Regions from separate parts of the Salinarimonas sp. NSM genome, predicted to be linked through region 2. Evidence: predicted binding sites of a transcription regulator. Region 2 holds the regulator's gene; each other region holds the start of a gene.

Region 1 (9,887 bases), on a different contig from region 2:
CGGGTCGTGGCCTCGTCCCAGACGGGCGCGACGCCCATCAGCGCGAGCGCCTGGGCGATGTCCTCGCCGCCGGTCCGCAGCGTCGGCGAGGCCCAGAGGTCCATGACGATGCGGCGTGGGTAGTCGCCCTCCTCCTGCTGATGCCGTCGCACGATCTCGGCGGCGGCGCGGCGTCCGAGTTCCGCGGCGGCGCGGGTGGGGATGGCGCGGGGGTCGAGGGTGGTGAGGTTGCGCCCCGTCGGCATCACGTCGACACGCCCGCGCGAGGGCGAGCCCGCCGGGCCGGGCGGGACGAAGCGGCCGTCGAGGGCGGCGAGCAGGCCCGCGCGCTCGCCGACGGCGCTCGCGCGGTCACCCGACACGCCGAAGACGTGGAGCCCGTCGCGGAAGGCGGTCTCGGCGAGGTCGCACAGGTGGGCGTCGAGCCGAGTCAGCGCCTCGTCCATGGGCGTGCCGGCGTCGACGCCGCAGGCCTGCGCGAGGCCGCTCGCCCGGGCGCGCTCGAGGATGTCGGCGGCGACGAGGGCGGCGCGGCGCGGGTCGAGCACCTGGGCCGACGAGAACTCCTCCACCCGCTCCTTCAGCGCCGCGGTCTCCCCGTCGAGCCCCGCCTCGGCGACGTCGGGCGTCAAGTGGCCGATCGTCACCGCGCCGATCCGGCGCTTCGCGGGAGCCGCCTCGCCGGGGTCGTCGACCACGAACGGGTAGACGACGGGCGTCGCGCCGGTGAGGAGCCGCGGCCAGTCGTCGGGGGCGAGCGCCACGGCCTTACCGGGGAGCCATTCGGTCGTGCCGTGGGTGCCGAGATGGATCAGCGCGTCGATGCGCTCGTGCTCGGCGAGGGCGGCGTAGAAGGCGCAATAGGCGTGGGTCGGGGGAAGGTTGGGGTCGTGGTAGGAGTCCTTGCGGTCGCCGCGTCCGCGATCGGGCTGGAGGGCGATCAGCAGCTTGCCTACGCGGATCACGCGGAAGACGAACGCGTCGCCCTCGCAGGCCGGATCGTCGGCGGGTGCGCCCCAGGTTTCGGCGAGCTCCGCCCGGCGGGCGGCGGGCAGGCGGGCGAGCCGGGTCTCGTAGGCGGGGAGCGGGACCCGCAGCGTCTCCGGCCCCGCGAGAAGAAGCGGGATCAGCGCCTTGGCGTCCACCGCGCGCGCGGCGTCGTAGCCGGCATCCGCGAGGAGATCGAGGATCGCCGCCGCGCTCGCCGGCGTGTCGAGTCCCACCGCGAAGCCGGTGCGGCCGCCACGGGCGGGGTAGTCTGACAGGACGAGCGCGAGCCGGCGCTCGACCCGCGGCGTCGCGGAGAGCCGCGCCCAGGCGGCGGCCTGGTCCGCCACGGCGTCGATCCCGGCGGGGTCGGGCGCGCTCTCGCGCCGGGCGAAGGCCAGCGCCGGGTCCGGCGCGGCCTCGGCCTTGAAGGCGATCGGCCCGGCGACGATGCGGCCGTCGAACTCGGGGAGCGCGATCTGCATGGCGAGATCCGCCGCCGAGAGCCCGCGCTCGGACGCCGCCCAGGCGTCCCGCGTCGTGCCGACGGGGATCGCCTGGATCACCGGGCAATCGGCGCCGTCGAGAACGAAGCCCGCGCCCTCGCGGGCGGAGAAGGCGGTGGTGGCGAGGATCACGGCGGGCTTGCGGGCGGCGAGCGCCCGGCGCAGCACGCCGACCGCCTCCGGGTCCTTCAGGCTCGACACCGCGAGCACGAGCGGAGCGAGCCCCCGTGTCGCCAGCGCCTCCGAGAGCGCCCGCGCCGGGCCGGTCTCGCCGGCGAGAACGGCCGAGCGGTAGACCAGGATCGGCGCGAGCGGACGGTCCGTGGGCAGGCGGGAGAGCGCCGCCTCGGGCGCCTCCGGCCCGTGCTCCGGCGACCAGGCGAAGCCCCGCGGCGTCGGGATCGGCGGAAGGACCGCCCCGCGCCGGCCGGCGAGCCAGGCGTCGATCCCGGCCAGCAGCCGGCCCATGTTCTCGACGCCGCCGGCGGTGAAGTAGGCTTCGAGCGCGTCGCAGCAGGCCTCTGGGACCGTGGAGAAATCCGCCAGCCGCGGGTCCGGGCGGTCGTCGCCGGGGATCACCGCCAGCGCCGTCCCGTTCGCCCGCGCGGTCTCGGCGAGCCGCTCCACCCCGTAGCGCCAGTAGTCGAGCCCGCCGAGGCAGCGTACCAGCACGAAGCGCGCCTTCGCGGCCGTGTTCTCGACCCAGAGGTCGACCGAGAGCGGATGCTTGAGCCGCCTCAGGGAGGCGAGGCGCAGGGACGGCTCCCCCGGCGTGCCGGCACGCGTCGCACCCCGCGCCGCCGCGAGCGCGGAGAGGTCCGAATCGGCGAAGGAGAGCACGAGGACGTCGCCGGGCGGTTGGGCCAGGTCGACGGCGCTCTCGCCCTCGTCGAGGGAGACCGTGCTCGCGGGCAGGAGGTGCATGGCGGGCGGCCCGCGTCCCTCAGCCGGCGAACGCGCGCGCGACCGCGTCGCGGTCGAAATCGTGCAGGCCGATGACGACGAGCGACCCCGCGCGCGGCTCGCCCGGCTTCCACGGCCGGTCGTAGCTCTGCGACACCCGCGTGCCGACGCCCTGGACGACGAGGCGCATCGGCTTGCCGGTGACCTCGACGAAGCCCTTGATGCGCAGCACGCCCGCGATCTCGGCGGCCTTCGCCACGCGCCGCATGAGGACCTCGGGGCTCTCGACCGCTGGGACCGGGATGGCCACGCTCTCGAAATCGTCGTGATCGTGCTCGCCCGCGTCGTCGTGGTGCGATGGCCGGGCGGCGAGGTCTCCCTCCGCGGCGGCGCCGAGCCCGATCAGCGCGGCCGGGTCCGCCCGACCGTGGGCGACCTCGAGGATCTCGACGGCGCGGGGCAGGTGCTCGCGGATGTCGGCGGCGACCCGGCGGCGCTCGTCCACCGACATCGCGTCGACCTTGTTGAGCACGACGACGTCGGCGCAGGCGAGCTGGTCCTCGAACACCTCCTCCAGCGGGTTGTCGTGGTCGACAGACGCGTCCCCGGCACGCTGCGCTGCGAGCTTGGCGGGATCGTGCGCGAACAGCCCGGACGCTACGGCGGGACCGTCCACGACGGCGACGACGCCGTCGACCGTCACGCGCGAGCGGATGGCGGGCCAGTTGAAGGCGTTCACCAGCGGCTTGGGCAGCGCGAGGCCCGAGGTCTCGATGAGGATGTGCTCGGGCGGGTTCGCCCGGTCGAGGAGCTTCGTCAGCGCCGGCACGAAGTCGTCGGCGACCGTGCAGCAGATGCAGCCGTTGGGCAGCTCGACGATGTCCTCGGCGGTGCAGCCCGCGATGCCGCAGCCCTCGAGGAACGAGCCGTCGAAGCCGAGATCGCCGAACTCGTTGACGAGGACGGCGATGCGCCGGCCGCCGGCGTTCTCGACGAGGTGGCGCACGAGGGTGGTCTTGCCGGCGCCGAGGAAGCCGGTGAGGACCGTGCAGGGGATCTTCGTCAGTGCTCTGGACAGGCTCGCCATGGGGCGGCTCCTATTCGGCGGCCGCCGGGGCGTCGCCCGGCAGCGGGGGGATGCGGGCGACGACGCCCGTCTTGAAGATCTGCGGGCGCTCGCGCCACGGGACGATCCCGTCGACGCTCGCGGCGTACCTGGCGAGCCCGTCGAGGATCTCGTCGACGTGCGTCGCCGGGTCGAGGTCGCCCCAGACGTAGGTCCAGCGATCCGGCGCGGTCGCCGCGACGGTGCAGGGGCGCTTGCAGACGGAGAGGCACGCGACCGGCTCGAGCCGCACCGGCAGCGGCGCGCCCGCCGCCGCGCGGGCGGTGAGAGCGTCCTCCAGCGCGCGCAGGAGGATCGCGCCGGGCCTGTCCTCCGTCGCGTCCGGCCCGCCTGCCGGACGGCAGGTGGTGCAGACGTGGACGACGATCTCCGCCGGGGGGACGCTCATCGCCGGGCTCAGGCGAAGGCGCCGAGGTTCGTCGCGAGGAAGCCCGCGCCGACGAGGGCCACGGCGAGCCCGGCCAGGCGCGCGGCCGCCGGCGGAGTCGCGGCGATGCCGGCCCAGATGCGCTGCGCGGCGAGCGACACGCCGGCCATGATCGCGCCCTGCACCACGACGAGCCCGCCGAGATAGGCCGCGAGCGGCGTCGTCTCGGCGCCGATGATCGTCTCCGCGAGCACGTGGCCGTGGATCAGGCCGGCGATCGCGAACAGGGTCGCGGCGGCGGCGAGGGGCAGGGTCGGGCGCAGCGCCGCGACGAGGCCGAGCGCGACGAGCGACAGCGAGACGAGCGCCTCGCCGAGCGGCAGGTCGACGGCGGCGGCATGGATGCCGACGCCGGCGACCATCGCCAGCAGCCAGGCGGCGGGGAGCGTGAAGGCCCGCCCGAAGCGCGCCGAGATCAGGCCGACAGCCAGCAGCGCGGCGAGGTGATCGATGCCGATGATCGGATGGCCGAAGCCGGAGAGCAGGCCCTCCGTGAACGTCGCGGGCGTGGTGCCGCCCATCGGATGGTGGGCGAGCGCCGGCGTCGCGGCGAGGAGGCCCGCGGCGATCAGCAGGATACGGGTCTTCGGCGTGCTTCGTCCGGTCATGTCGCTCTCCGTCGGCGCCGGCGGCGCTCGTGCTTCTCGCTTCCACGGAGAGACGCGGCCGGCGGCGGATGCCGATCGACCGGCGAACTCCCCGGCGCACCCCGGCCGGAAAGCCCATGAAAGCCTGCGACGGCAGGTCTCCTGGCTCGCGGGTCGCGGCCCTTGTCGCTCAGCCTTCCCGGGACGGACCCAGTGGACTATGAGAGCGACGGGCTCTCCGCTCACAGTTGCGGGGGCAGCTGCGGTGTCTCACCGCATTCCCTTTTCACCCCGTCGCCGGGGCACCGTCGCCACCATGATTAGCCGTCGCGCCCTCGAACTTCAACGGCCTCGCGCATGACCCCGGAGAAGCCCTTACGGGGCGCCTTGCCCCGCTCGACCTTCGTCCTGGGCGGCGCGCGCTCCGGCAAGAGCCGGCACGCCGAGGCGCTGGTCGAGGCCTGCGCGCCGCCGTGGGTCTACGTGGCGACCGCGCAGGCCTTCGATTCGGAGATGGAGGCGCGCATCGCCGAGCACCGCGCCCGCCGGCCGCAGGGCTGGATCACGCGCGACGCGCCGCTCGACCTGCCGGAGGCGATCCGCGAGGGGCCGGCGGGGGCGCCGATCCTGGTCGACTGCCTGACCCTGTGGGTGACGAACCTGATCCTCGCCGAGCGCGACGTCGCCGCGGCCGGCACGGCGCTCGAGGCCGCCTGCCGGGGCGCGCCGGGGCCGGTCGTGCTCGTGTCGAACGAGGTCGGGCTCGGCATCGTCCCCGACAACGCGCTGGCCCGGCGCTTCCGCGACGAGGCGGGCCGCCTGCACCAGCGGCTCGCCGCCGCGGCGGACGCCGTGACGTTCATGGTGGCGGGCCTGCCGATGCGGGTGAAGTGAGGAGCGGGCGCCGAGCCGTGCGCTGCGCCCCGGCCCGAACAGAGAGAGGCCCCCGGGTCTCCCCGGGGGCCTCCTGATCATCCTCGCGCGGTGCGGGAGGGGCGCCGGGCTCAGAAGCCCATGTCGCCCATGCCACCCATGCCACCCATGCCGCCGCCGCCACCGCCGCCGCCGGCGGACTCGCGCTTGGGCGCCTCGGCGATCATCGCCTCGGTGGTGATCAGCAGGCCCGCCACGGAGGCGGCGTCCTGGAGGGCGGTGCGCACGACCTTGGCCGGGTCGACGATGCCGGCCTGCAGCATGTCGACGTACTCCTCGGTCTGGGCGTTGAAGCCGTAGGTCTCGGAGGCGTTGTCCTGGATCCGGCCGACGACGATCGAGCCCTCGACGCCGGAGTTCTCGGCGATCTGGCGGATCGGCTGCTCGAGCGCGCGCAGCACGATCTTGATGCCGGCGCGGATGTCCGGGTTGTCGGAGGTGAGCTTCTCGACCGCCTTCTTGGCGCGCAGCAGCGCGGTGCCGCCGCCGGGGACGATGCCTTCCTCGACCGCCGCGCGGGTGGCGTTCAGCGCGTCGTCGACGCGGTCCTTCTTCTCCTTGACCTCGACCTCGGTGGCGCCGCCGACGCGGATGACGGCCACGCCGCCCGCGAGCTTGGCGAGACGCTCCTGGAGCTTCTCACGGTCGTAGTCCGAGGAGGTCTCCTCGATCTGCGCCTTGATCTGCTGGACGCGGGCCTCGATGTCGTCCTTCGAGCCGGCGCCGTCGATGATCGTGGTGTTCTCCTTCTCGATGCGCACGCGCTTGGCGCGGCCGAGCATGTCGAGCGTCACGTTCTCGAGCTTGATGCCGAGGTCCTCGGAGACGGCGGTGCCGCCCGTGAGGATGGCGATGTCCTCGAGCATCGCCTTGCGGCGGTCGCCGAAGCCCGGGGCCTTGACGGCCGCGACCTTGAGGCCGCCGCGCAGCTTGTTGACGACGAGCGTGGCGAGCGCCTCGCCCTCGATGTCCTCGGCGACGATCAGCAGCGGCTTGCCCGACTGCACGACCGACTCGAGGATCGGCAGCATCGCCTGGAGCGAGGAGAGCTTCTTCTCGTGGATGAGGATGTAGGGATCGTCGAGCTCGGCGATCATCTTCTCCGCATTCGTGATGAAGTACGGGGAGAGATAGCCGCGGTCGAACTGCATGCCCTCGACGATGTCGACCTCGGTCTCGGCGGTCTTCGCCTCCTCGACCGTGATGACGCCCTCGTTGCCGACCTTCTGCATCGCGTTGGCGATCATCTCGCCGATCAGCGCGTCGCCGTTGGCGGAGATGGTGCCGACCTGGGCGACCTCGCCGGTCGAGGCGACCTTCCGGGCGCGGGCCTGGATGTCCGCGACGGCCGCGGCGGTCGCCATGTCGACGCCGCGCTTGAGGTCCATCGGGTTCATGCCCGCGGCCACCGCCTTGGCGCCCTCCTTGACGATCGACTGGGCGAGAACGGTCGCGGTCGTCGTGCCGTCGCCGGCGAGGTCGTTGGTCTTCGAGGCCACCTCGCGCACCATCTGGGCGCCCATGTTCTCGAACTTGTCGGCGAGCTCGATCTCCTTGGCGACGGTGACGCCGTCCTTGGTGATGCGGGGCGCGCCGAACGACTTCTCGATGACGACGTTGCGGCCCTTCGGGCCGAGCGTCACCTTCACCGCGTCGGCGAGGATGTCGACGCCGCGCAGCATGCGCTCGCGGGCGTCGGCCGAGAATTTCACTTCCTTGGCTGCCATGTGCTCATTTTCCTTGCATGTGCGGCCCTCGGGGCCGGCGCGGAGGCCGGCGCGCGGCGAGGGTCGATCGTTCGGACGGAGTCGACGCGGGTGCCGTCCGCTTACGCGGCGACGACGCCCATGATGTCGCTCTCCTTCATGATCAGGAGATCCTGACCGTCGATGCGCACCTCGGTGCCGGACCACTTGCCGAACAGCACGCGGTCGCCGGCCTTGACGTCCAGCGGCTGGACCTTGCCGGTCTCGTCGCGGGCGCCCGGACCGACCGCCACGATCTCGCCCTCCTGGGGCTTCTCCTTGGCGGTGTCGGGGATGATGATCCCGCCCTTCGTCTTCTCCTCCGCCTCGATACGGCGGACGACGACGCGGTCGTGCAGGGGACGGAAGTTCATGGGGTGGCGTCCTCTATGCAGGCGGGGCGCGGTCGGATAGAACACGCCCGCCGTCAGGGTTGCTCGTGGCTGTTAGCACTCACGCGAAGGGAGTGCCAAAGCATGCCCGCGAGATAGGCGGGATGGGGCGTGCTGTCAAGGACGACGCGCCTATCGCCGCGTCGCCACCACCGCCCCGGCCACGATCAGCCCCGCGCCGGCGAGCGTCGCCCAGCCCGGCACCTCCCCGAACAGCACGAGCCCCAGGGCCGCCGCCCAGACCAGCGCCGTGTAGTCGATCGGCGCGATGCGCGCGGCCTCCGCCGAGCGGAAGGCGCGCGCCAGCAGGAGGTGGCCGCCGACGCCGAGCGTGCCGACGAGGCAGAACAGGAGGGCGAGGTCGCCCGTGAGCGGTTCCCAGACGTAGACCGCGGGGCCCGCGAGCACGAGGGCGGGGAACAGGTGCTGGAGCGCCACGATCGTGACGACCCCGTCGATGCGCGCCCTCGCACGCACCAGCACCATGGCGAGCGCGTAGAACACGGCCGCGGCGAGCCCGGCCGCGACGCCGAGCGGATCGAGCGTCACGCCGGACGCGAAACCGCGAGAGAAGCCTCGAGAGAGGCTTTCCTGGCCGAACACGATCACCAGCATGCCGGCGAAGCCGATGGCGAGCGCCGCGAGCGCGCGGGCGCCGACCCGCTCCTTCAGGATCAGCGCGCCGAACAGCGCCATGAAGCCCGGCGCGAGGAACGACAGCGCCGTCGCCTCCGCGAGCGGCAGCCGGGAGAGGGCGGTGAAGAAGCTCAGGCCCGTCGCCACGACGAGGAGCCCGCGCACGAAATTGATCCGCAGCGTCTCCAGGGTGGGCACCCGCGGGCGTGTCCACGCCACGACCGCCGCGATCGCGAACGCCCCGAAGGCGAAGCGCAGGAACGTCACCTGCACGACCGGCAGGCTCGCGGTCGCGAGCTTCACGGCGGCGTCCATGCCCGACAGGAGCCCGATGCCGAGCACCGCGTCGCGGATCGCGCGGGGGAGGGAGGCGGGGGCCGCGTCGAGGGCCGTGGGGGAGGGCATGGGGAGCGGGGTCCGGTTCGGGGAGACGACGTTCTCGCACGCGCCGGGCCGACGCGGTAGGCCTGCGCGGCCGCTCACGCGGCGATCATTCGCCGCCACCGCTCCGGCGTTATCCCGTAGGCCGCCTTGAACCGCCGGGTCATGTGGCTCTGGTCGGCGAAGCCGGCGGCGAGCGCGGCTTGTGCCAGTGCGGCCTACGCCGGCGCGGTGCCGGCGCGTATCGCGGCGCGGGCTTGCTCCACGCTGGTGGGGGCTGACCGCTCGGGGTGGACACGCCGACGGTGGGCGTGGTGGTCTGGCGGGACGGTGTCCCATCAGGTCTGTGCATTGTCCCTCGCCCCGCTCTTCGCCGCTCCGCCCCTCGTCCAGGTCCACGCCGTCGCGGCCATCGCCGCGCTCCTGCTGGGCGTCTTCCAGCTGCTCCGGCCGAAGGGCGGTGGCGGGCATCGCCTCGTCGGCTGGATCTGGATCTCGCTCATGCTGGTCGTGGCGATCTCGTCCTTCGGGTTCGTCTACGATCCACTGATCGGCCGCTTCTCGTGGATCCACGGCCTGTCGGCCTTCACCGTCGCCATGGTCGCGGTCGGCGCCTGGGAGGCGCGGCGGCACAGGGTGCAGGCGCACCGTACGACGATGCTGATGCTGTTCTGGTTCGCTCTCGTCGTCACCGGTGCCTTCACGCTGCTGCCGGGGCGCATCATGCACGCGGTCGTCTTCGGCGGTTGATCCCGCTTTCGCTCGGCGCGCTCACCCCACCCGCGTCAGCCGCCTGCGGTTGGCGCGCACGCGGCGGCGGTAGAGCCGCACCACGTCCTCGGCGGTGGCGGGGCCGCGGCCGGTGAGGGCGGCGCGGGCGACGAGGTACTGCGCGTCGGCGAGGGCGCCGAGCTTCTCGGGCACCATCAGGCCGGCCTCGCGCGCGGCGGGCAGCGCGCCCGTCGCCATGCCGAAGAGCCTCAGGCCGATGACCGCCTGCGATTCGAGCCCGAGCCGCGTCGAGGCGAGCCAGAGGTCGAGCCACGGGCGCTGGAGGCGTGCGAAGGAGGCGAGGGCGGTGCGGGTCATCGATCGGCCTCTCGGGGGAGCGCGCCGGCGGGCGCGCGGCTTTCCTCAACCCGCGGGGGGCGAGTCTGGTTCTGCCGTCGCGAAGCCTAGCCGTTCCCGCGCCGTCGCGCGAGGCTCATCCGAGCCGGTGTCCCATGCGCCCGGCGAGGTCCTGGATGTACTGCCAGGCCGTGCG
Region 2 (9,887 bases):
GCGCTCGCGGAAGACGAGCGGGCGCGCCGTCGGGCGCCCGGTCTTGCGGCGGGTGAGAAAGCGCGGCCGGCGCCCGGACAGGAGCCCGTGGCGGCGGCGCTGGCGAACCTCGCCGAGCGCGAGCGGCCCGATCTGCGGATAGGGCGCGGCGAGGCTGCCGTCGGGGTTCTGGATCATGAGCGGCAGGCCGCTCTCCTGGCCGAGCCGACGCCACACGGCGACGATCTCCTCCTCGTCGAAGCGGCCGAGCACGGTCGCGATCTCGCCCGTGCGGGCGATCGCCGCGATCTCGAAGGCCGGCGCACCGGCGGGCTCGTCCGCCCCGCGCTCGGCGATGCGCATCGCGAGACCGGCGAGGCGGCCCGGAGGCACGCACAGGCCCAGCGTGTCGCAGGCGCTCTCGTCCGTCTCGAGAAAGCCGGAGCCGTCCATCGGGACGGCTCCGGCCGCGTTTGATCTGTCCGCCATCATGCTCGACGCCCTGTCAGCGTTGGGTGGCCGGCGGCTTGTTCTTGGATGATCGCCGCTCGATCCATGAGCCGATCATGCGGATGCTTCGCGTTCGCGGGCTTAAGCTTTTCGGTTAAAAGACGCTCAATCCGGGCGATGCTGAACGAATGCTTGCGAGGTTTGTGGAAAATCGCGGCATCGACCCGGCCACGGCGGCCGCCGAGCTTGCGTCCGCCCCGCCGCGTCCCTACCTTCGTCGATGAGCGGACGTGCCGTCGCGGCCGCCGCGGACGAGACCTCGATGCCCCTTTCCCCACAGACACGCGCCGATCTCGCCTCCGCCCTGGAGGAGGCCGCCCGCGAGGCGGGCGAGATCGCCCGCGGCTGGTTCCGCGAGGGCGACAAGACCACCGCGCGGGTCTGGAACAAGGCCGGCGGATCGCCTGTGACCGAGGCGGACGTCTCCGTCGACGCCTTCCTCAAGGTGCGGCTGTCGCAGATCCTGCCGGAGGCCGGCTGGCTCTCCGAGGAGACGCGCGACGATCCGGCGCGGCTCGACAGGCGCCTCGTCTGGATCGTCGACCCGATCGACGGCACCCGCGCGTTCCTGAACGGCATTCCGGACTGGTCGGTGGCGATCGCGCTGCTCGTCGACGGCGCGCCGACGCTCGGCGTCGTCCACGCCCCGGCCCGGGAGGGCTTCTACGAGGCGCAGGCCGGCGCCGGCGCGCGGCTCAACGGCACGCCGATCGCCACGGGCGTCCGCGAGGCGCTGGCGGGCGCAAACGTGGCCGGTCCCAAGCCCATGGTGGACGCGCTCGCGCGCCGCAGCGGCCCCTTCGGCGCCGTCACCAAGGTGCCCTCCCTCGCGCTGCGGATCGCGCGCGTCGCGTCAGGCGAGCACGACCTCGCCCTCGTGACCGCGAACGCACGCGACTGGGATCTCGCGGCCGCCGATCTCGTTCTCGCGGAGGCGGGCGGCACGCTGTCGGACCCGACGGGCGTCGCGCCGGTCTACAATCGGCCGGAGCCGGTGCACGGGGTTCTCGTCGCGGCCTCGCGCGCCTTGCATCCGCGCCTCGTTGAGGCCATGACGAGCGACGATACCGACACGCGGCGGCCGGCCGCCGCGGGCTGAGCCCGCGCTTCGCGGCCCGCCCCGTGCTTCCGGGCGACCGCGACGCGCGAGCCCCGAGCGCAACGAGAGCAGCATGACCGAGATCGACACCCGCGCACCCACGCCCGCTCAAACCGCGGCGCAGCCCGCCGCCCACAAGGGCGAGCAGCTCCTCCACCTGGTCTTCGGCGGCGAGCTGGACGACCCCGAGCACGTCCGCTTCCGCGACCTCGACGCGCTCGACATCGTCGGCATCTACCCCAATTATGCAACGGCCTTCGCCGCCTGGAAGGCGAAGGCTCAGGCGACCGTCGACAACGCCCATATGCGGTACTTCATCGTCCATCTGCATCGCCTGCTCGAGCCGCCGGTCGGCTGAACCACGGGCCGGCCGAGAAAAGTAACGGGCATGTCCCTCCTCAAGCGCATCGGCAGGCATCCGCGTGTCCAAGCCGCGGCGGGCTACGCCTTCGCGCGCTACCTCGGGCTCGTGCGCCTGACCAACCGCTTCACGATGGATCCGCCGGACGCGCACGATCGCGTCGGGCCGCTGATGCCCGTGATCGCGGCGATGTGGCACGGCCAGCACTTCCTCGTGCACCTCGCCCGGCGCCCGCAGGACCCCACCGCCTGCCTCGTCTCGCGCTCAGGCGACGGCGAGCTCAACGCCATCGCGCTCGAGCATCTGGGCGTGCGCCCGATCCGCGGCTCCGGCGATCGCGGACGCGGGCGGGTGCGCGAGAAGGGCGGCGCGCAGGCCATGCGCGCCATGCTGCGCGCGCTCGCGGGCGGCGAGAGCGTGGTGATGACCGCCGACGTCCCCAAGATCGCCCGCCGCGCCGGCGAGGGCATCGTCACGCTCGCGCGGCTCTCCGGCCGGCCGATCGTGCCCGTGGCCGTGGTGACGAGCCGGCGCAAGGTCTTCGACAGCTGGGATCGCGCGGCGCTCGGCCTGCCCTTCGGGCGCGGGGCGATCGTCATCGGCGATCCGGTCTTCGTCGCGCGCGACGCCGGGCCGGACGCGATCGAGGCCGCACGCCGGGCGGTGGAGGCGGGCCTCGACGGCGTGCATGCGCGCGCCTATGCGCTCATCGGCGCGACGGACCCGGGATGCGACCTGCGCGCCGCGCCCTCGGGAGGCGGCGCATGAAGCGCGGCTCCCGGCTGCTCGCGGGCTATCGCCTCGGCGTGTCGCTCCTCACCCCCGCCGCCGCCGGGCTCCTGCTGTGGCGGCGCGGCAAGGGCAAGGAGGACCCGGCGCGGCTCGGCGAGCGCCGCGGCCATCCGGGCCGCTCGCGGCCCGAAGGTCCGCTCGCGTGGCTGCACGGCGCCTCCATCGGCGAGACGCTGGCCATCCTGCCTCTGGTCGAGCGGCTGACGCGCCGCGGCATCACCGTGCTCGTGACGTCGGGCACGCGCACCTCGGCGCAGCTCGTGGCGCGACGCCTGCCGCCGGGCGCGATACACCAGTTCGTGCCCCTCGACGTGCCGCTCTACGTCAAGCGGTTCCTCGACCATTGGCGGCCGGATCTGGCGCTGTTCGCCGAATCGGAGCTGTGGCCGAACTTCGTCCACGCGCTCGACCGGCGCGGCATTCCCCTCGTCCTCGTCAACGGCCGGCTCTCCGAGCGCTCCTTCCGGCGCTGGATGCGTGCGCCGGTGGCGGCGGAGGCGATCCTGTCGCGCTTCGCCTTCTGCCTCGCGCAGACGCAGGCCGACGCGGAGCGCCTGGCGCGGCTCGGCGCGCCGCGGGTCGCGGTGGCGGGGAACCTCAAGTTCGATTCACCGGCACCGCCCGCCGATCCGCGCACGGTGGCGAGCCTCCAGGCGCTCACCGCCGGGCGCCCGATCTGGATGGCGGCATCGACCCACCCGGGCGAGGAGGAGGCGGCGATCGCGGTGCATCGTGCGCTCGCCAGGCGCTATCCGAGCCTCCTGACCATCATCGCCCCGCGCCATCCCGATCGCGGGCCGGACATCGCCGCCACCGCGCTCGAATCGGGCCTCGTCGCCGTGCGGCGGGCGGACGGGATGCAGCCCGACCGGTCCGTCGACCTCTACGTCGCCGACACGATCGGCGAGCTCGGCCTGTTCTACCGGCTCGCGCCCGTCGTGTTCATGGGCGGCTCGCTCATACCGCACGGTGGGCAGAACCCGATCGAGCCGGCGAAGCTCGGCGCGGCGATCCTGCACGGGCCGCACGTCCACAACTTCACTGACGTCTATGCCGCGATCGACCGCGCCCGCGGCGCGCTGCCGGTCGAGGACGCCCGCGCGCTCGCCGCCGCTCTGGCCCAGCTCCTCTCGGACCCGGGGCGGATGCGCACGATGGGCCGCGCCGGCACGGTGGCCGTGGACGCGCTGGGCGGCGCGCTCGAGCGCACGATCCGGGCGATCGATCCCTTCCTCGTCGATCTGCGCGCGGGCTCGTCCGGCTGATGCGGGCGCCGGGCTTCTGGACGGCGGCGACGCCGAGCCTCCGCGCCCGCCTGCTGGCGCCCGCCGGCGCCGTGTACGGTGCCGTCGCCGCTCGGCGGATCGCCCGTCCCGGCGCGCGCGCCGCGCTCCCCGTGATCTGCGTGGGTAACTTCACCGCCGGCGGCGCCGGCAAGACGCCCACCGCCCTGGCGCTCGCGGCGCTCCTCGCGCAGAGCGGCCTCGCCGCGGCCTTCCTGACGCGCGGCCACGGCGGGCGGGCGCGCACGCCGCTCCTCGTCGATCCCGCCCGCCACGACCATCGCGTGGTGGGCGACGAGGCGCTTCTGCTCGCCCGCGCCCGGCCGACGATCGTCTCGCGCGACCGCGTCGCCGGCGCCGCGATGGCCGCCGAGACGGGGGCCGACGTGATCGTCATGGACGACGGCCTGCAGAACCCCACGCTCGCCAAGGACCTCGCCTTCGCCGTCGTGGACGGCGAGACCGGGGTCGGTAACGGGCTGTGCCTGCCCGCGGGGCCGCTGCGCGCGCCGCTTCGCGCGCAATGGCCGCGGGTCGACGCCCTCGTGCTGATGGGACGCGGCGCGCCCGGCGCGCGGCTGGCCGAGGAGGCCCGCGCCCGCGGCAAGCCGGTCTTCCAGGCGCGCCTCGCGCCGGAGCCCGCGCTGGCCGACCGGCTCGACGGCACGCGCGTCCTCGCCTTCGCCGGCATCGGCCGGCCGGATAAGTTCTTCCGGACGCTCGAGGATTGCGGCGCGAGCGTCGTCGAGCGCGTCGCCCTGCCCGACCACCACGTCTATCGGCGTGGCGAGGCGGAGGCGCTCCTCGCGCACGCACGGACCCGCGGGCTCGTCCCCGTCACGACCGAGAAGGACGCAGCGCGCCTGCCGGCGCTGGAGGGGCTCCTCGCGCTGCCGGTCGCGGCACGGTTCGAGGACGTAGAGGGCGTGGGGGCGCTGCTCGCCGCGCGCCTGCGCGTCGCGACGTCGGCCTAGACCTGCGCCGGGGGCGCGTCCTTCGCGTAGCCGAGGCGCACCAGCGCCGCCTGGGGGCTCGCGTAGGCCTCCTGGCGAGGGACGCTCCAGTAGCGCAGCCGCTCGAGCGGGATCGCCTCGCCGGTGACGCCGCAGCGCACGAAGGTCCCCGGCTTCACCACGCGAAAGCTCGAATCCAGGTATTCGACCTCGGCCTCGCCGCCCGGCCGCTCGATCTTGTTCATCGCGTCATCCGTTTCGCGCGCGGTGGACCCGCCGCTCCTCGGAGCAATAGCGGAAAGAGGGGTGTGGGTTCAACTCGGCGCGGCCGCCGCACGGGTCACCTCCCGCTGCCCTCCAGCATCCGCGAGAGCACCTTGGCCGTGTAGTCCACCATCGGCACGATACGTGCGTAGTTGAGCCGAGTCGGGCCGATGACGCCCAGCACGCCGACGATCTTCTGGCCGCCGTCGCGGAAGGGGGCTGCGACGAGGGAGGAGCCCGACAGGGAGAAGAGCTTGTTCTCCGAGCCGATGAAGATTCGCACGCCCTCCCCCGCCTCGGCGCGGCCGAGGAGGTCGATCACGTCGGTCTGGGTCTCGAGGTCCTCGAACAGCAGGCGGATGCGCTCGAGGTCCTCGAGCGCCTGCAGGTCGGCGAGCAGGTTCGCCTGGCCGCGCACGATCAGGTGGCGCTCGACGGCGCCCTCCGTCGGCAGCGCCACGCCCGCCTCGATCAGCCGCGCGGTGAGCGCGTCGAGCTCGCGCTCCATGGCCTCGCGCAGGGCGCGGGTCTCGTCGCGGACCTCGGCGAGCGTCTTGCCGCGGATGCGGGCGTTGAGGAAGTTCGCGGCCTCGGTCAACGCCGAGGCGGGCAGACCCGGCGGCAGGTCGAGGAGGCGGTTCTCGACGGAGCCGTCCTCCGAGACCAGCACGACGAGGGCGCGGGCGGGATCGAGGCGCACGAACTCGATGTGCTTGAGCCGCGGGTCCTGCTTCGAGGTGACCACGACGCCCGCCCCGCGCGAGAGGCCCGACAGCATGGCGGAGGCCTCCGCCAGCGCGCTCTCGAAGTCGCGCGCCTGGGCGGCGGCGCGCATCTGCGCCTCGATGTTGCCGCGCTCCTCGAGCGACAGGTCGCCGAGCTCCAGCATGGCGTCGACGAAGAAGCGCAGGCCCGTCTCGGTCGGAAGCCGCCCGGCCGACGTGTGCGGCGCGAAGATCAGGCCGGCCTGCTCGAGGTCGGCCATGACGTTGCGCACGGAGGCCGGCGACAGCGGCGCGTGCAGGAGCTTCGAGATGTTGCGCGAGCCGACCGGCTCGCCGGTGGCGAGGTAGCTCTCGACGATCTGGCGGAAGATCTCGCGCGAGCGCTCGTTGAGCTCCGCGAGCGCCTGCGCTTGGCCGAACGTCTGGCCGAGAGGCTGGCCGAGCGGGCGGCCGATGAGGTCCGTGCGGGATGGGCTGTCGCCTGTCATCGCATTCGATCGGGGATGGCGTGCTGCATACCCGATTATGTGACCCGCCCCCCGCCCGCGCGCAAGCGGCGGATCGGCGCGGTCCCGTCAGTTGGAGGCGCCGCGCGCCACGCCGCCGCCGTCGATCGACACCCGCGAGGCCTCGATGATGCTCATGCCGATCTGCGTGCGCACCTCGATTCGCATCGGCAGCAGCACGCCGCCCGCCTCGACCGGTGCGAGCCACACGGCCATGTCGCGGTTGTCCTCCATGAAGCGCACCGCCTCCTTGCCGTCGCGATGGCCCGAGACCGCCCGGAAGCGGGCCTTGCAGATCAGCACCGGGCCGGAGTAGCCCGGCTTGTCGAGATCGCGCGTGCCGCCGTAGCTCAGCACGATGTCGAAGCGCGAGGCGCCGTCGAAGACGGGGATGGTGCGCTCGCACTGGCCCGGGTCGGTCGCCGCGAGGCGCCCGCGCGCCGGAAACAGGAAGGCGCTCACCGGATCGACGACGCCGCGCCGATGTGCGGCGCGCACCGGCACGCGATCGGGGTGCTCCGGGAGCGGCGGCAGGATCTCCACGGCCGCGACCGCGCCGCCGGAGAGGCCCATGCGCACGGTGCGGCTCGCGCGGCTCGAGGCCGAGTTGACCGCGAAGCTCGCCGGCGTCACCCGCTCGCCGTCGACGCGCCCGGTCGCGGTGGCCGCGCCGCGCCCGTCGGTGATCAGCCCCGCGAGCCCGACGAGCCGCGCCTGGACCGAGATCTCGTAGCGCCGCCCGTCGGAGGAGGAGGTCACGTCCGCCTCGCCGATCGGGAAGCCGGCGAGCCAGATGCCGTAGGTCGCGTCGAAGGACGAGCCGCTCGCGGAGGCTCCGCCGGGCGACGCGGCGAGGACCGCCCCGAAGGCGGCGGCGAGGAGGGCTCGGGCGAGGCGGCGCGCGCGCATGGGCGTTTCCTTGGGTCCCGTCGGGTCCCGTCCGCGCCGGAAGCCCGCGCACGACGGCGTCGTGAGAGGCTCCTCGGCGAATCGGGCGTTGTCGAGGCGATCTCGACCATCGATCCGGAAGGTTAATGCTCTCCTATCCTTGACGCGCCGGGGGCTTTGCGCCTATAGGCTCCAACCTTCCAGGGACACCGGTGTCCGGTCGCCCCGCATCGGCGCGCGTTGCGCGCGGGAGCGTGGGGGAGAGACGCGGCCGCACCTCATCGACGATAGGACGTAAGAGATCATGTCGCGCCGTTGCGAACTGACCGGCAAGGCCGTTCTGACCGGCCACCTCGTGAGCCACTCGAACCGCAAGACGAAGCGTCGCTTCCTGCCCAACCTCGTCAACGTGACGCTCCAGTCCGAGTCGCTCGGCCGCTCGGTGCGCATGCGCATCTCGGCCGCGGCCCTGCGCACGGTGGAGCATCGCGGCGGGCTCGACGCCTTCCTCGCCAAGGCGAAGGACGTGGAGCTGTCGCAGACGGCGCTCGGCGTGAAGCGCGAGATCGAGAAGAAGCAGATGGCGGACGCCGCCGCCGGCTGACCCGCCGCGCGCGCCTCCCTCATCGGTACGAGATCGACGGGCGGCCTCGCGGTCGCCCTTCGCCGTTTCCAGCAGCCGAAGGCTCGACCATGCCCGCCCTGCGCAGCGACCACCGCAGCCCCATCCTCCTCGCCGTCGCGGCGATGGCGCTCGTGGTGCTCGCCTCGAACATCCTCGTGCAGCACCCGATCCAGGCTTTCGGCCTGCAGGACTGGCTGACCTGGGGCGCCTTCACCTATCCTTTCGCCTTCCTGGTGACGGACCTCGCCAACCGCCGCTTTGGCCCGGCCGCCGCGCGCAAGGTGGTCCTCGCCGGCTTCGCGCTGGCGGTCGCGCTGTCGATCTACTTCGCCACGCCGCGGATCGCGATCGCGTCGGGCGTGGCCTTCCTCACGGCGCAGCTCCTCGACGTCGCGATCTTCAACGGCCTGCGCGCCAAGGCCTGGTGGATCGCGCCGCTGACCTCCTCGGTGCTCGCCTCGGCGCTCGACACGGCGCTGTTCTTCTCCCTCGCCTTCCATTGCGGGCCCGTCCTCGGCGACACGACGATCACGCAGATGCTGGGCGCGGTCGGCATCGCCGACGAATGCATCGCGCTCCCCTGGCAGACGCTGGCGCTCGCCGACTGGGCCGTGAAGCTCGCCGTCGCCGCGGTTGCGCTCGTCCCCTACGGCGCGCTCGTCTCGCGGCTGCGCCGCTGGGAGGACGTCCACGGGGCCGCGTGATCGCGCCCGGATCCATCGCACCACGGGAGAGGGCGCCGAGCCGTGAGCCGGACTCCGAGCGACGATCGTCTGGCGGGTGTCCTCGCCTTCCTGCGCGCCGCCGAGGCGCTCAAGGTCCGGCATCGCTCGGGCCGGACGTCCGACGGCGCGCCGGAGAGCATCGCCGCGCATTCCTGGCGCCTGGCGCTCGCGGCGATCGTGCTCGGGGATGCGCTCGGGGAGCACGATCGGCTGCGGCTCCTCGAATTGTGCGTCCTGCACGACCTCGGCGAGGCGATCTCCGGCGACGTGCCCGCCATCCACCAGCGCCCGGACGACGGCCGCGCCGCCCGCGAGCGGGCCGATCTCGAGACGCTCGGCGCGCCGCTGCCGGCGGAGATACGTGCGCGGCTGCTCGCGCTGCACGACGAGTACGAGGCCGGCGCGACCCGCGAGGCGGTCCTCGCCAAGGCGCTCGACAAGATCGAGACCATCCTCCAGCACCTGCAGGGCGACAACGGCCCCGATTTCGACCACGGCTTCAACCTCGGCTACGCCCGCGCCCGCACGGATGCCGATCCGGTCACGGCGCGGCTGCGGGCGATGCTCGACAAGGAGACGCGAGCGCACGTCCGCGCGGCCGATCCGGCCGGGCGCGGCGCCTCTTCCCCGGCGGCGCCGCCGCGCTAGGTCCTCGTCGGATCGCAGACCGTCGGGAGCGACCCGTGTCGCAGAGCGCCCTCATCGTCATCGGCGAGTTCTCGCTGCTCGTCGCGCTCCTCGGCTTCGCCGCCTGGGAGGTCTGGAAGCTTCGGCGCGAGAAGCGCTGAGCGCGCGCCCGTGAGCCTCCCCCGCGCGTGTTTTCGTTGACACGCGGCGGGCTTCCCATAGAATTCTCCTGCTGCCGCCCCTCTCGGGGCGGCGCTTTCATTTGTGGGCGCGCCGGAAGCACGCGCCCGCCCGCGAAGAGGATGGAGCCCGTGACCTCTGCGATCCTGCCGACCTACGCACGCGCCGACGTGGCCTTCGAGAAGGGCGAAGGGGCCTGGCTCGTGTCGCGACGCGGCGAGCGCTATCTCGACTTCGGCGCGGGCATCGCGGTCAACTCGGTGGGCCATTCGCACCCGCACGTGGTCGCCGCGCTCGTGGAGCAGGCGGGCAAGCTCTGGCACACCTCGAACCTGTTCGAGATCCCCGAGGGTGAGCGCCTGGCGCAGCG
Region 3 (9,887 bases), on a different contig from region 2:
GGGTAGTTCGGGCTCTCGCGCGTGATCGCCACGTCGTGGACGTGGCTCTCGCGCAGCCCGGCATTGGTGATGCGCACGAACTCAGCGCGCGCCGCGAAGTCCTCCAGCGTGCGGGCGCCGGTATAGCCCATGGCCGCGCGCAGGCCGCCGGCGAGCTGGTGGACCACCGCGTAGACCGGCCCCTTGTAGGGCACCTGACCCTCGATGCCCTCGGGCACGAGCTTCATCTGGTCCTTGATGTCCTGCTGGAAGTAGCGGTCCGCCGAGCCGCGCGCCATGGCACCGACCGAGCCCATGCCGCGATAGGCCTTGTAGGAACGGCCCTGGTAGAGGAACACCTCCCCGGGCGCCTCCTCGGTGCCTGCGAGCAGCGAGCCGACCATCACGGTGGAGGCGCCCGCCGCCAGCGCCTTGGCGACGTCTCCGGAGAACTTGATGCCGCCGTCGGCGATGACGGGCGTCCTGGTGCTCTCGGCGGCGCGCACCGCGTCCATCACCGCCGTGAGCTGGGGCACGCCGACGCCCGCGACGATGCGCGTCGTGCAGATCGAGCCCGGCCCGATGCCGACCTTCACCGCGTCTGCGCCCGCGTCGATCAGGGCGCGCGCGCCGTCGTAGGTCGCCACGTTGCCGGCGATGACCTGGACGTGGTTCGAGAGCGTCTTCACCCGCGAGACGGAGGCGAGCACGCCCGCCGAGTGGCCGTGGGCGGTGTCGACCACGATGACGTCGCAGCCCGCCTCGACGAGCCGCTCGGAGCGCTCGAAGCCGGCGTCGCCCGTCGTCGTCGCCGCCGCGCAGAGGAGGCGCCCCTGCGCGTCCTTCGCGGCGTCGGGGAAGGCGACCTGCTTCTCGATGTCTTTGACCGTGATCAGCCCGGTGCAGCGATAATGGTCGTCGACGACGAGCAGCTTCTCGATGCGGAACTGGTGCAGCAGCCGGCGCGCCTCGTCCTGGGAGACGTCCTCGCGGACGGTGATCAGCCGGTCCTTCGTCATCAGCTCGGAGACCGGCTGGTCCATGCGGTCGGCGAATCGCACGTCCCGGTTCGTGAGGATGCCGACGAGCTTACCCTTGCGGCCGGAGGGGCCACGCTCCACCACCGGGATGCCGGAGATGTGGTTGCGCTTCATCAGCTCGAGCGCGTCCGCCAGCGTCTCGTCGGGGTGGATGGTGATCGGGTCCATCACCATGCCCGATTCGTACTTCTTGACGAGACGGACCTGCTTGGCCTGCTCGTCGGGCTCGAGGTTGCGGTGGATGACGCCGATACCGCCCATCTGGGCCATGGCGATCGCCATCCGGCCCTCGGTGACCGTGTCCATCGCCGAGGCGACGATCGGCAGGTTGAGGCGAATCTGGCTGGTGAGCCGGGTGCGCACGTCCACCTGGGAGGGCAGCACCTCGGAATGGGCTGGGCGCAGCAGGACGTCGTCGAAGGTCAGGCCCTCGGTCAGTCGGTCTTCGATCAATCGGGCCATGGATCCAACTCCCTCGCGGCGGGAACGGCAGCGCGGCGCGTCGCGCGCCCGCGGCCCTGAGTTGGCGTGGGTCCGTATCACGCCGATGACGGCCGGTCGAGAGGCTCTCGCGCCGCAGCACGGCATGGCGTGTGGAACGAAGAAGAGTGCCGCCCCGCCGTGCGCGAGACCGGCCGAGGACGGCCGGCGTCGCCGGCTTGCCGCGGAGACCGGCAGGCTCTACGTCGGTGCGATGGACACCGAGCCGCACGAGCCGCCCGAGGCCGGGCGGCGCAAGACCTATCACCACGGCAACCTGCGCGAGGCGCTGGTCGAGGCCGCGCGGGTGCTCATCGAGGAGAAGGGCCCGCTCGGCTTCACCATGGCGGAGGCGGCGCGCGCGGCGGGGGTGAGCCCGGCGGCGCCATACCGGCATTTCGCCGGGCGCGAGGAGCTGATCGAGGCGGTGGCGCTCCAGGGCTTCACCCTCTTCGCCGAGCGGCTCGAGCGCGCCACCGAGGGCGGCGAGAGCGCCCCGCTGAAGGCCTTCACGGCGGCGGGTAACGCCTATCTCGACTTCGCGCGGGCGAACCCGGGCTACTACATCGCCATGTTCGAATCGGGCGTCGCGATCTCCGCCAATGCCCAGCTGAACCGAATGGCGGACCGGGCGATGGCCGTCCTGCGCCTGTCGGCCGAGCGGCTCTCCGCGCATCTGCCCGCGGCGAAGCGCCCGCCGGCGGGCATGGTCGCGAACCACATCTGGGCCTTCAGCCACGGCGTCGTCGAGCTGTTCGGACGAGGCCGCCCGGGATCACGCGCGCCCTACTCCGCCGAGGAGATGCTGGAGAGCGGCACCGCCATCTACCTGCGCGGCCTCGGCCTCATTCCCTGACCGTCGCGGTCCTCCACGAAGTTCGCGCCTCCCGGCTTGACAGTTCGCGGGCCCGCGTCCATTTATGTGAATGTGAATAACATTCACATCGAAAGGTGCGCTATGCAGACCACGACCATGAGCATGAGCTCGGCGACGGATTGGATCGTCCGCTGTCGCGACTGGCTCGACGAACGCGGAAAAGGCGCCTGGATCGCCGCCATCGTGGCGGGGTTCATCGTCTTCTGGCCCATCGGCCTGGGCCTTCTTCTCTACATGATCGGGAGCAAGCGGATGGCATGCAAGGGCTGGGGCCGGCGGAACCGGCACGCGGTGTCTGGCGCGACGGGCAACGCCGCCTTCGACAGCTATCGCGCCGAGACCCTCAAGCGCCTCGAGGAGGAGCGCGACGCGTTCATGTCGTTCCTCGACGAGCTGCGCCAGGCCAAGGACCGCGCCGAGTTCGATCAGTTCATGGCGCGCCGCAACGGCGGCGGCAACGCCGCCTGACGATCGGTCTGCCGGTGAAGAATGGAAGAAGGGGCCGCCCGCTCCCGCGGACGGCCCCTCCTCGTTTCCGTGCACGATCGAACCGTGCGCGACCTCAGAAGTCCATGTCCGGCGCGCCGCCGGGGGCCGGGGCGGCCTTCTTGGGCTTCTCGGCGATCATCGCCTCGGTGGTGACGAGGAGGCCGGCCACGGAGGCGGCGTCCTGCAGCGCCGTGCGCACGACCTTCGCCGGGTCGATCACGCCGAAGGAGAACATGTCGCCGTAGGCGCTCGTCTGGGCGTTGAAGCCGAAGCCGTAGTCCGCGTTCTCCAGCACCTTGCCGACGATGACAGAGCCGTCCTCGCCCGCGTTGAGCGCGATCTGGCGGGCCGGTGCCTGGATCGCGCGGCGCACGATCTCGATGCCGGTCTTCTGGTCGTCGTTGGCGGGCGTGAGGCTCGCCAGCGCCTTGACTGCGCGCAGCAGCGCGACGCCGCCGCCCGGAAGGATGCCCTCCTCGACCGCGGCCTTGGTGGCGTGCATCGCATCGTCGACGCGATCCTTGCGCTCCTTCACCTCGACCTCGGTCGCGCCGCCGACGCGGATCACCGCGACGCCGCCGGCGAGCTTGGCGAGACGCTCCTGGAGCTTCTCGCGGTCGTAGTCCGAGGTGGTCTCCTCGATCTGCGCCTTGATCTGCGTGACGCGCGCCTCGATGTCGGCCTTGGAGCCGGCCCCGTCGACGATGGTGGTGTTCTCCTTCTCGATCACGACCTTCTTGGCGCGGCCGAGCATGTTCAGCGTGACGCTCTCGAGCTTGATGCCGAGGTCCTCGCTGATCGCCGTGCCGCCGGTGAGGATGGCGATGTCCTGGAGCATGGCCTTGCGGCGATCACCGAAGCCCGGCGCCTTGACGGCCGCGATCTTGAGGCCGCCGCGCAGCTTGTTGACCACGAGCGTGGCGAGCGCCTCGCCCTCGACGTCCTCGGCGATGATGACGAGCGGCTTGCCCGACTGGACGACCGCCTCGAGGACCGGGAGCAGCTCCTGGAGATTCGAGAGCTTCTTCTCGTGGATGAGGACGTAGGCGTCCTCGAGCTCGACGCGCATCTTCTCGGCGTTGGTGACGAAGTAGGGCGAGAGGTAGCCGCGGTCGAACTGCATGCCCTCGACGATGTCGAGCTCGGTCTCGAGGCTCTTGGCCTCTTCCACCGTGATCACGCCCTCGTTGCCGACCTTGGCCATGGCTTCCGCGAGGAAGCGGCCGATCTCGGCGTCGCCGTTGGCCGAGATCGTGCCGACCTGGGCGATCTCGTCGTTGTTGGCGATCTTGCGGGCGTTCTTCTTGAGGTCGGCCACGATCGCCTCGACGGCCATGTCGATGCCGCGCTTGAGGTCCATCGGGTTCATGCCGGCGGCGACGGACTTGGCACCCTCCTTCACGATGGCCTGGGCGAGCACGGTCGCGGTCGTGGTGCCGTCACCGGCGAGGTCGTTGGTCTTGGACGCGACCTCGCGCACCATCTGGGCGCCCATGTTCTCGAACTTGTCGGAAAGCTCGATCTCCTTGGCGACGGTGACGCCGTCCTTGGTGATCCTGGGCGCGCCGAACGACTTCTCGATCACGACGTTGCGGCCCTTCGGGCCGAGCGTGACCTTCACCGCGTCGGCGAGGATGTCGACGCCGCGCAGCATCTTCTCGCGCGCGTCGGCGGAAAACTTGACGTCCTTGGCAGCCATTTGTCGTCACTCCGAAAGAGACATGACGTTGATGTTCGGGGGGATCAGGCGGCCTTGCGCGCCGCCTCGGCGGCGTCGAGCACGCCCATGATGTCGGACTCCTTCATGATCAGGAGGTCCTCGCCGTCGATGCGCACCTCGGTGCCCGACCACTTGCCGAAGAGCACGCGGTCGCCGGCCTTCACCTCGAGCGCGACCAGCTCGCCCTTCTCGTCGCGGGCGCCCGGGCCGACCGCCACCACCTCGCCCTGCTGGGGCTTCTCCTTGGCGGTGTCGGGGATGATGATGCCGCCGGCCGTCTTGGTGTCGGCCTCGATGCGGCGAACGACCACCCGGTCGTGCAGGGGACGGAACTTCATGGCTTCTCAGTCTCCGAATGATGCGAGATCGTCATGATCCTCACGCGGCGGGTGCGCGCGGATGTCGCGCCGCCCCCGCCCGAGCGCGGAGGTAATTCGGCCACGGCCGCGCTTCAAGAGGGGGTCGCGAAAATTTTGGCACTCGCTTGTCCGGAGTGCTAGCAGAGCACTCTCGCAACGTGGCAGCACTCGAGAACTAACGCTGCCAATATATTGAGATCGCATGGCAATTCTTTTTTGCGGCTTGCAACCGCCGCCCTCTGTGGCATCATCGACGGGCCGGCGTTCGCGTCGGGAGTGCCACCTGGGCGAGCCGGCGAGTGCCGTCACACGCTCGGAGGCCCCCGCATGGCGTCGACCGCGTTCGCGAAGCAGCTCGAAGGCTACGGCCTGACCACGGCCCACATCCTGTATCGCCTGCCCGACCATCCCGGCATCCTCCAGACCTACGTCTGGCAGGACTGGGACCTCGCCCCGACCTTCCCGGAGCTCAACGATTTCCTCGCCTTCTGGCGGCGCGAGCTCGAGGGTCCGCTCCACTCGGTGACGGTGGCGCACCAGGCGCTGATCCGCCCCGCGGAGTTCAAGGCGGTGGGGGGGATCGTGACGCTGCATTGACAGGCTGGCGTGCGGGCGGGCGCACTCCTATCTGAGGGGCGCTCGAACTCGCACCCCCGGCCGGTCCCGTGCAGCGCACCTCAGAGATCCTCGAGCGCCTCGTCGAGAACGAGACGTCCGAGACGCTCACCCTAGGCGAGATCGTCACGCGGCTGCGGGCGCGCTCCTTCGGCGTGCTGCTGATCCTGTTCGCGGCGCCGATGCTGATCCCGACGCCGCCGGGCTTCTCCACCCTGGCGGCGGCGCTGATCGTGCTCGTGGCCCTCCAGTTCCTGGCGCTGCGGCGATCGCTGTGGATGCCGCGCCGGCTCGCGCGCCGGACGGTGCGTACCGCCTTCCTCCAGCGGGTCGTCGCCTGGACGACACCGAAGCTGCGGCGGATCGAGCGCTGGTCGCGCCCGCGGGCGATCTCCTTCACGCGTCTGCGCGCCCGCCGACCGCTCGGCGTGCTGATCCTCGTCCTCGCCGCGATCATGGCGCTGCCGATCCCCGTGGTCGGCAACACGCCGCCGGCGATCGCGATCGTGCTGATGGGTTTCGGCATGATCGAGCGCGACGGCGCCTTCGTCGGCGCGGGCGTGACGGTGGGCCTCCTGGCGATCGGCCTGATCGCCGGCCTGGGGCTCGGCCTCACCGCTGCCTTCGAGGCCTTCGTCCCCGCGAGCTGGCTCGCCGCCCGCCCGTTCTAGCCACCCTGCCTCCCCCGCGGGGGCCGCGGAGGGGAGGTGGCGGTCGGCGCCCTTGATCGACGACGGTCCGTCCCGAGCCGCCCCGACTGTTGCCCCAGCCCGCTCCCGTCGCCTATCACGGTCGAGGACACCCCTTCCGCCCCTCGCGCGTTGAGAGGTCATGACTTCGTTCCCCCATCCCCTCCTCGTCGCCGACGTCGGCGGCACGAACGCCCGCTTCTCGCTCGCCGAGGCGCCGGGCGCGCCGCTCGTTCCCGTGTGCCGGCTGCGCACGAAGGAGACGCCGACCGCGTGGGAGGCGGTGGAGCAGGCGATCGCGGCGACGCCCTCGGGGGCGCGGAGCCTCGTCCTGTGTGCGGCCGGGCCGGTGCTCGGTCGCGAGGCGCGGCTGACGAACGCGCAGTGGACCTTCGACGGCGCGGATCTCGCGCGCCATTTCGGCCTCGCTCAAGGGTTGCTTCTGAACGACTTCGAGGCGGCCGCTCTGGCGCTCGCCGTGCTCGAGCCGCAGGACGCGATCCCGATCGGGCCGCCCGTCCCGCCCGGCGGCGGCCCCAAGCTCGTGCTGGGGCCGGGGACGGGGCTCGGCATGGCCGCGCTCGTCACCGTCGCCGGGCGCGCCGCGCCGCTGCCGGGAGAGGCGGGGCACGTCGGCTTCGGGCCGCTCGACGAGGAGGACTACCGCGTCTTCCCGCGACTCGAGCGGCATTTCGGCCGCATCACCTCCGAGGCGATCCTCTCCGGGCCGGGGCTGGTGCGTCTGCACAAGGCGATGGCGCCGGACTTCGGGCTCGACCCGGCCGCCGTCGAGAGCGACCCGCCTCGCGTCGCCGCCCAGGCGGTCTCCGGAGAGAGCGCGCACGCCCGCGCCACGGTCGCGGCCTTCCTCAAGCATCTCGCGCGATTCGCGGGCGACATGGGCATCGTCTTCTCGGCGACGGGCGGCGTCGTGATCCGCGGCGGCGTGATCGCCTCGCTGGCGCCGCTGATCGACGAGGCGCGCTTCCGGGCGCTGTTCGACGACAAGGCGCCGGTCGAGGCCCTCGCCCGCGCCGTGCCCCTGATGCGCCTGCCCTCCGACGACGTCATCCTGCGCGCCATGGCCGCCGTGGGGGCGCAGCCGGACCGCTTCGTCATCGACTACGCGTCGCGCCTCTGGCGGATCTGACCGGCTCCCCTCGCTCGGGCGGAGACGAGTTTCTTCTTGACATGCGAGAGTCTTCGCACCCCCGGAACGACTCGCGGCGAATCACGTTCGAGTCGCCTGGCGAGTCGATCGACTCCGCGCCCGAGTCGTCTCGACTCGCGAATGCGGGTCGAGATCTGGAGATCACCTCATGGCCGCGCGCGCGATCTGGAAAGGTTACTTGAAGCTTTCGCTTGTTTCCTGCGCCGTGGCGCTCTTCCCCGCGGCGACGTCGTCCTCGAAGGTGCGCTTCAACACCCTGAACCGCGAGACCGGCAATCGCGTGAAGCGGGTCTACGTCGATGCCGAGACCGGCGACCCGGTGGAGCCCGAGGATCAGGTCAAGGGCTACAAGGTCGGCAAGAACGCGTACGTCCAGGTCGAGGACGAGGAGATCGACGCCCTCAAGCTCGAGTCGACGCACACGATCGACATCGAGACCTTCGTTCCGCGCGAGGAGGTGGACGAGCGCTACCTCGACAGCCCCTACTACCTCGTCCCCGACGACAAGGTGGCGCAGGAGGCCTTCGCCGTGATCCGCGATGCCGTCCGCGAGAAGGGCATGGTCGCGATCGGGCGGATCGTGATGGCGCGGCGCGAGCGGTTGATCCTGCTCGAGGCCCTGGACGACGGGCTGATGGGCACGACGTTGCACTACGCCTACGAGATCCGCGGCGAGGAGGAGGTGTTCGAGGACATTCCGGACGTCGACTATCCCGACGAGGTCAAGGACCTCGCGCTCCACATCGTCGAGACCAAGACCGGGCATTTCGAGCCCGAGACCTTCGAGGATCGCTACGAGAACGCGCTCGTCGAGATGATCCGCGCCAAGCAGGCGGGCGCCGCCGACGCGCCGCGGCCGAAGGCACAGCCGCCCTCGAACGTCGTCAACCTGATGGACGCGCTCAAGCGCTCGCTCGCGGCGGAGGAGGACGGCGAACCCACGCGGAAGGGTTCGCCGGGGCGGACGAAGGCGACGGCGCCCAAGGCGTCGGCCTCGAAGGCTTCCTCCAAGGCTTCCTCCAAGGCTTCGACGTCCAAGGCTTCGACGTCCAAGGCTTCGACGTCCAAGGCCTCGACGTCCAAGGCTTCTGCCTCGAAGGCTTCGGCCTCGAAGGCGAGCGCCTCGGGCGAGACGCAGGGCGCCCGCACCTCGGCGCGCAAGCCGGCGGCGAAGCAGCGCAAGGCGAGCTGAGCGGGGGGCCCCGATGGCACGCCGCATCGCCGAGGCCGCTCGCGAAGCCATTCGCGTCGGCGACGATCCACTCGGGCGCTATCGCGACAAGCGCGACTTCGCCGCTACGCCGGAGCCGAGCGGCCGCGCCGCCGCCCGCAGCGGGCGCGCGGGGCTGCGCTTCTGCGTGCAGAAGCACGCGGCACGACGGCTGCACTACGACCTGCGGCTCGAGCTCGACGGCGTGCTGCTCTCCTGGGCGGTGACCCGCGGCCCGAGCCTCGTCGCCGGCGACAGACGCCTCGCCGTCCGCACCGAGGACCACCCGCTCGACTACCTCACCTTCGAGGGCCTGATCCCGGAGGGCTCCTACGGCGGCGGCGCGATGATCGTATGGGACGAGGGCGTCTGGGAGCCGGAGGGCGACCCGCGGGCCGGCATGGAGCGCGGGCGCCTCACCTTCACGCTTCGCGGCGCGCGGCTCGGCGGGCGCTGGCATCTGGTGCGCACCGGCGCGGGCAAGGAGCGCCGCGCGAGCTCGAAGGAGAACTGGCTCCTGATCAAGTCCGACGACGAGGCCGCCCGCCCCGCGGGGACGGGCGACATCCTGGCCGAGGAGGAGACCTCGGTCGTCTCGGGGCGCACCATCGCCGACCTGAAGGCCGGCGACGTGCGCCGCGCCGACTGGGACACGAAGCTCGCGGACCCGAAGGCGAAGCCTACGGCGAAGAAGCCTCCGGTGCGCGAGACCTCCGGCCGGTCGCCCACGCGGACGGCGCCGCCCTCCCACGCCGACCTCCCCGGCGCGAAGCCGGGCGCGCTCCCCGTCTTCGTCCCGCCCTGCCTCGCGACCCTCTCCGAGAAGGCGCCCTCTGGCGCGCAATGGCTCCACGAGATCAAGTTCGACGGCTACCGCCTCCAGGCCCGCATCGAACGGGAGGAGGTCGCGCTCCTCACCCGCAAGGGCCTCGACTGGACGCGGAGATTCGGCCCGCTCGCGGAAGCGCTGGCGGGGCTCGGCCTCGGCACCGCGCTGATCGACGGCGAGGCCGTGGTGGAGAACGCGCGCGGCGTGTCCGACTTCGGCGCGCTGCAGGCGGCGCTGAAGTCCGGCGACACGTCGGCGATCGTCTACCAGGCCTTCGATCTCCTCCATCTCGACGGCGTCGATCTCGGCGGCGTGCCGCTCGCCGAGCGCAAGCGCCTGCTCGCGCTCCTCCTCGACGACGCGCCGGCGGGCGGGCGGGTGCGCCTGTCGGAGCACATCGCTGCGGATGGCGAGGCCATGGTACGCCAC

The links. Region 2 encodes HrcA, which represses chaperone genes, less so after heat shock. Its sites were predicted from a motif close to GTTAGCACTCNCNNNNNGNGAGTGCTAAC; they were not measured.
Region 1: a site for HrcA is predicted at 7,660-7,688, ahead of groES (co-chaperone GroES). Genes of this name have one in related genera too.
Region 3: a site for HrcA is predicted at 5,058-5,086, ahead of groES (co-chaperone GroES). Genes of this name have one in related genera too.

The regions. Positions count from the first base shown of each region.
Region 1 is NZ_JBQTCJ010000009.1:68,520-78,406, forward strand. Features, by position in the region: gene cobN (cobaltochelatase subunit CobN) at 1-2,417, opposite strand, end outside; gene cobW (cobalamin biosynthesis protein CobW) at 2,437-3,483, opposite strand; gene ACTZWW_RS05930 (DUF1636 family protein) at 3,494-3,910, opposite strand; gene ACTZWW_RS05935 (HupE/UreJ family protein) at 3,919-4,557, opposite strand; cobalamin riboswitch at 4,672-4,861, opposite strand; gene cobU (bifunctional adenosylcobinamide kinase/adenosylcobinamide-phosphate guanylyltransferase) at 4,894-5,430, shown strand; gene groL (chaperonin GroEL) at 5,541-7,196, opposite strand; gene groES (co-chaperone GroES) at 7,298-7,588, opposite strand; gene ACTZWW_RS05955 (DMT family transporter) at 7,739-8,647, opposite strand; gene ACTZWW_RS05960 (helix-turn-helix transcriptional regulator) at 8,722-8,835, opposite strand; gene ACTZWW_RS05965 (DUF2306 domain-containing protein) at 8,975-9,373, shown strand; gene ACTZWW_RS05970 (hypothetical protein) at 9,395-9,712, opposite strand; gene ACTZWW_RS05975 (ATP-binding protein) at 9,828-9,887, opposite strand, start outside.
Region 2 is NZ_JBQTCJ010000043.1:5,899-15,785, reverse strand. Features, by position in the region: gene ACTZWW_RS15405 (DUF6101 family protein) at 1-432, opposite strand, end outside; gene ACTZWW_RS15400 (3'(2'),5'-bisphosphate nucleotidase CysQ) at 752-1,588, shown strand; gene ACTZWW_RS15395 (DUF4170 domain-containing protein) at 1,662-1,946, shown strand; gene ACTZWW_RS15390 (lysophospholipid acyltransferase family protein) at 1,977-2,717, shown strand; gene ACTZWW_RS15385 (3-deoxy-D-manno-octulosonic acid transferase) at 2,714-4,006, shown strand; gene lpxK (tetraacyldisaccharide 4'-kinase) at 4,006-4,998, shown strand; gene ACTZWW_RS15375 (DUF2093 domain-containing protein) at 4,995-5,222, opposite strand; gene hrcA (heat-inducible transcriptional repressor HrcA) at 5,318-6,454, opposite strand; gene ACTZWW_RS15365 (DUF3108 domain-containing protein) at 6,542-7,381, opposite strand; gene rpmB (50S ribosomal protein L28) at 7,665-7,964, shown strand; gene ACTZWW_RS15355 (queuosine precursor transporter) at 8,054-8,689, shown strand; gene ACTZWW_RS15350 (HD domain-containing protein) at 8,732-9,358, shown strand; gene ACTZWW_RS15345 (aspartate aminotransferase family protein) at 9,649-9,887, shown strand, end outside.
Region 3 is NZ_JBQTCJ010000012.1:18,148-28,034, reverse strand. Features, by position in the region: gene guaB (IMP dehydrogenase) at 1-1,481, opposite strand, end outside; gene ACTZWW_RS07005 (TetR/AcrR family transcriptional regulator) at 1,714-2,355, shown strand; gene ACTZWW_RS07000 (DUF2852 domain-containing protein) at 2,458-2,844, shown strand; gene groL (chaperonin GroEL) at 2,939-4,564, opposite strand; gene groES (co-chaperone GroES) at 4,609-4,923, opposite strand; gene ACTZWW_RS06985 (usg protein) at 5,272-5,541, shown strand; gene ACTZWW_RS06980 (exopolysaccharide biosynthesis protein) at 5,610-6,230, shown strand; gene ACTZWW_RS06975 (glucokinase) at 6,391-7,398, shown strand; gene ku (non-homologous end joining protein Ku) at 7,568-8,611, shown strand; gene ligD (DNA ligase D) at 8,625-9,887, shown strand, end outside.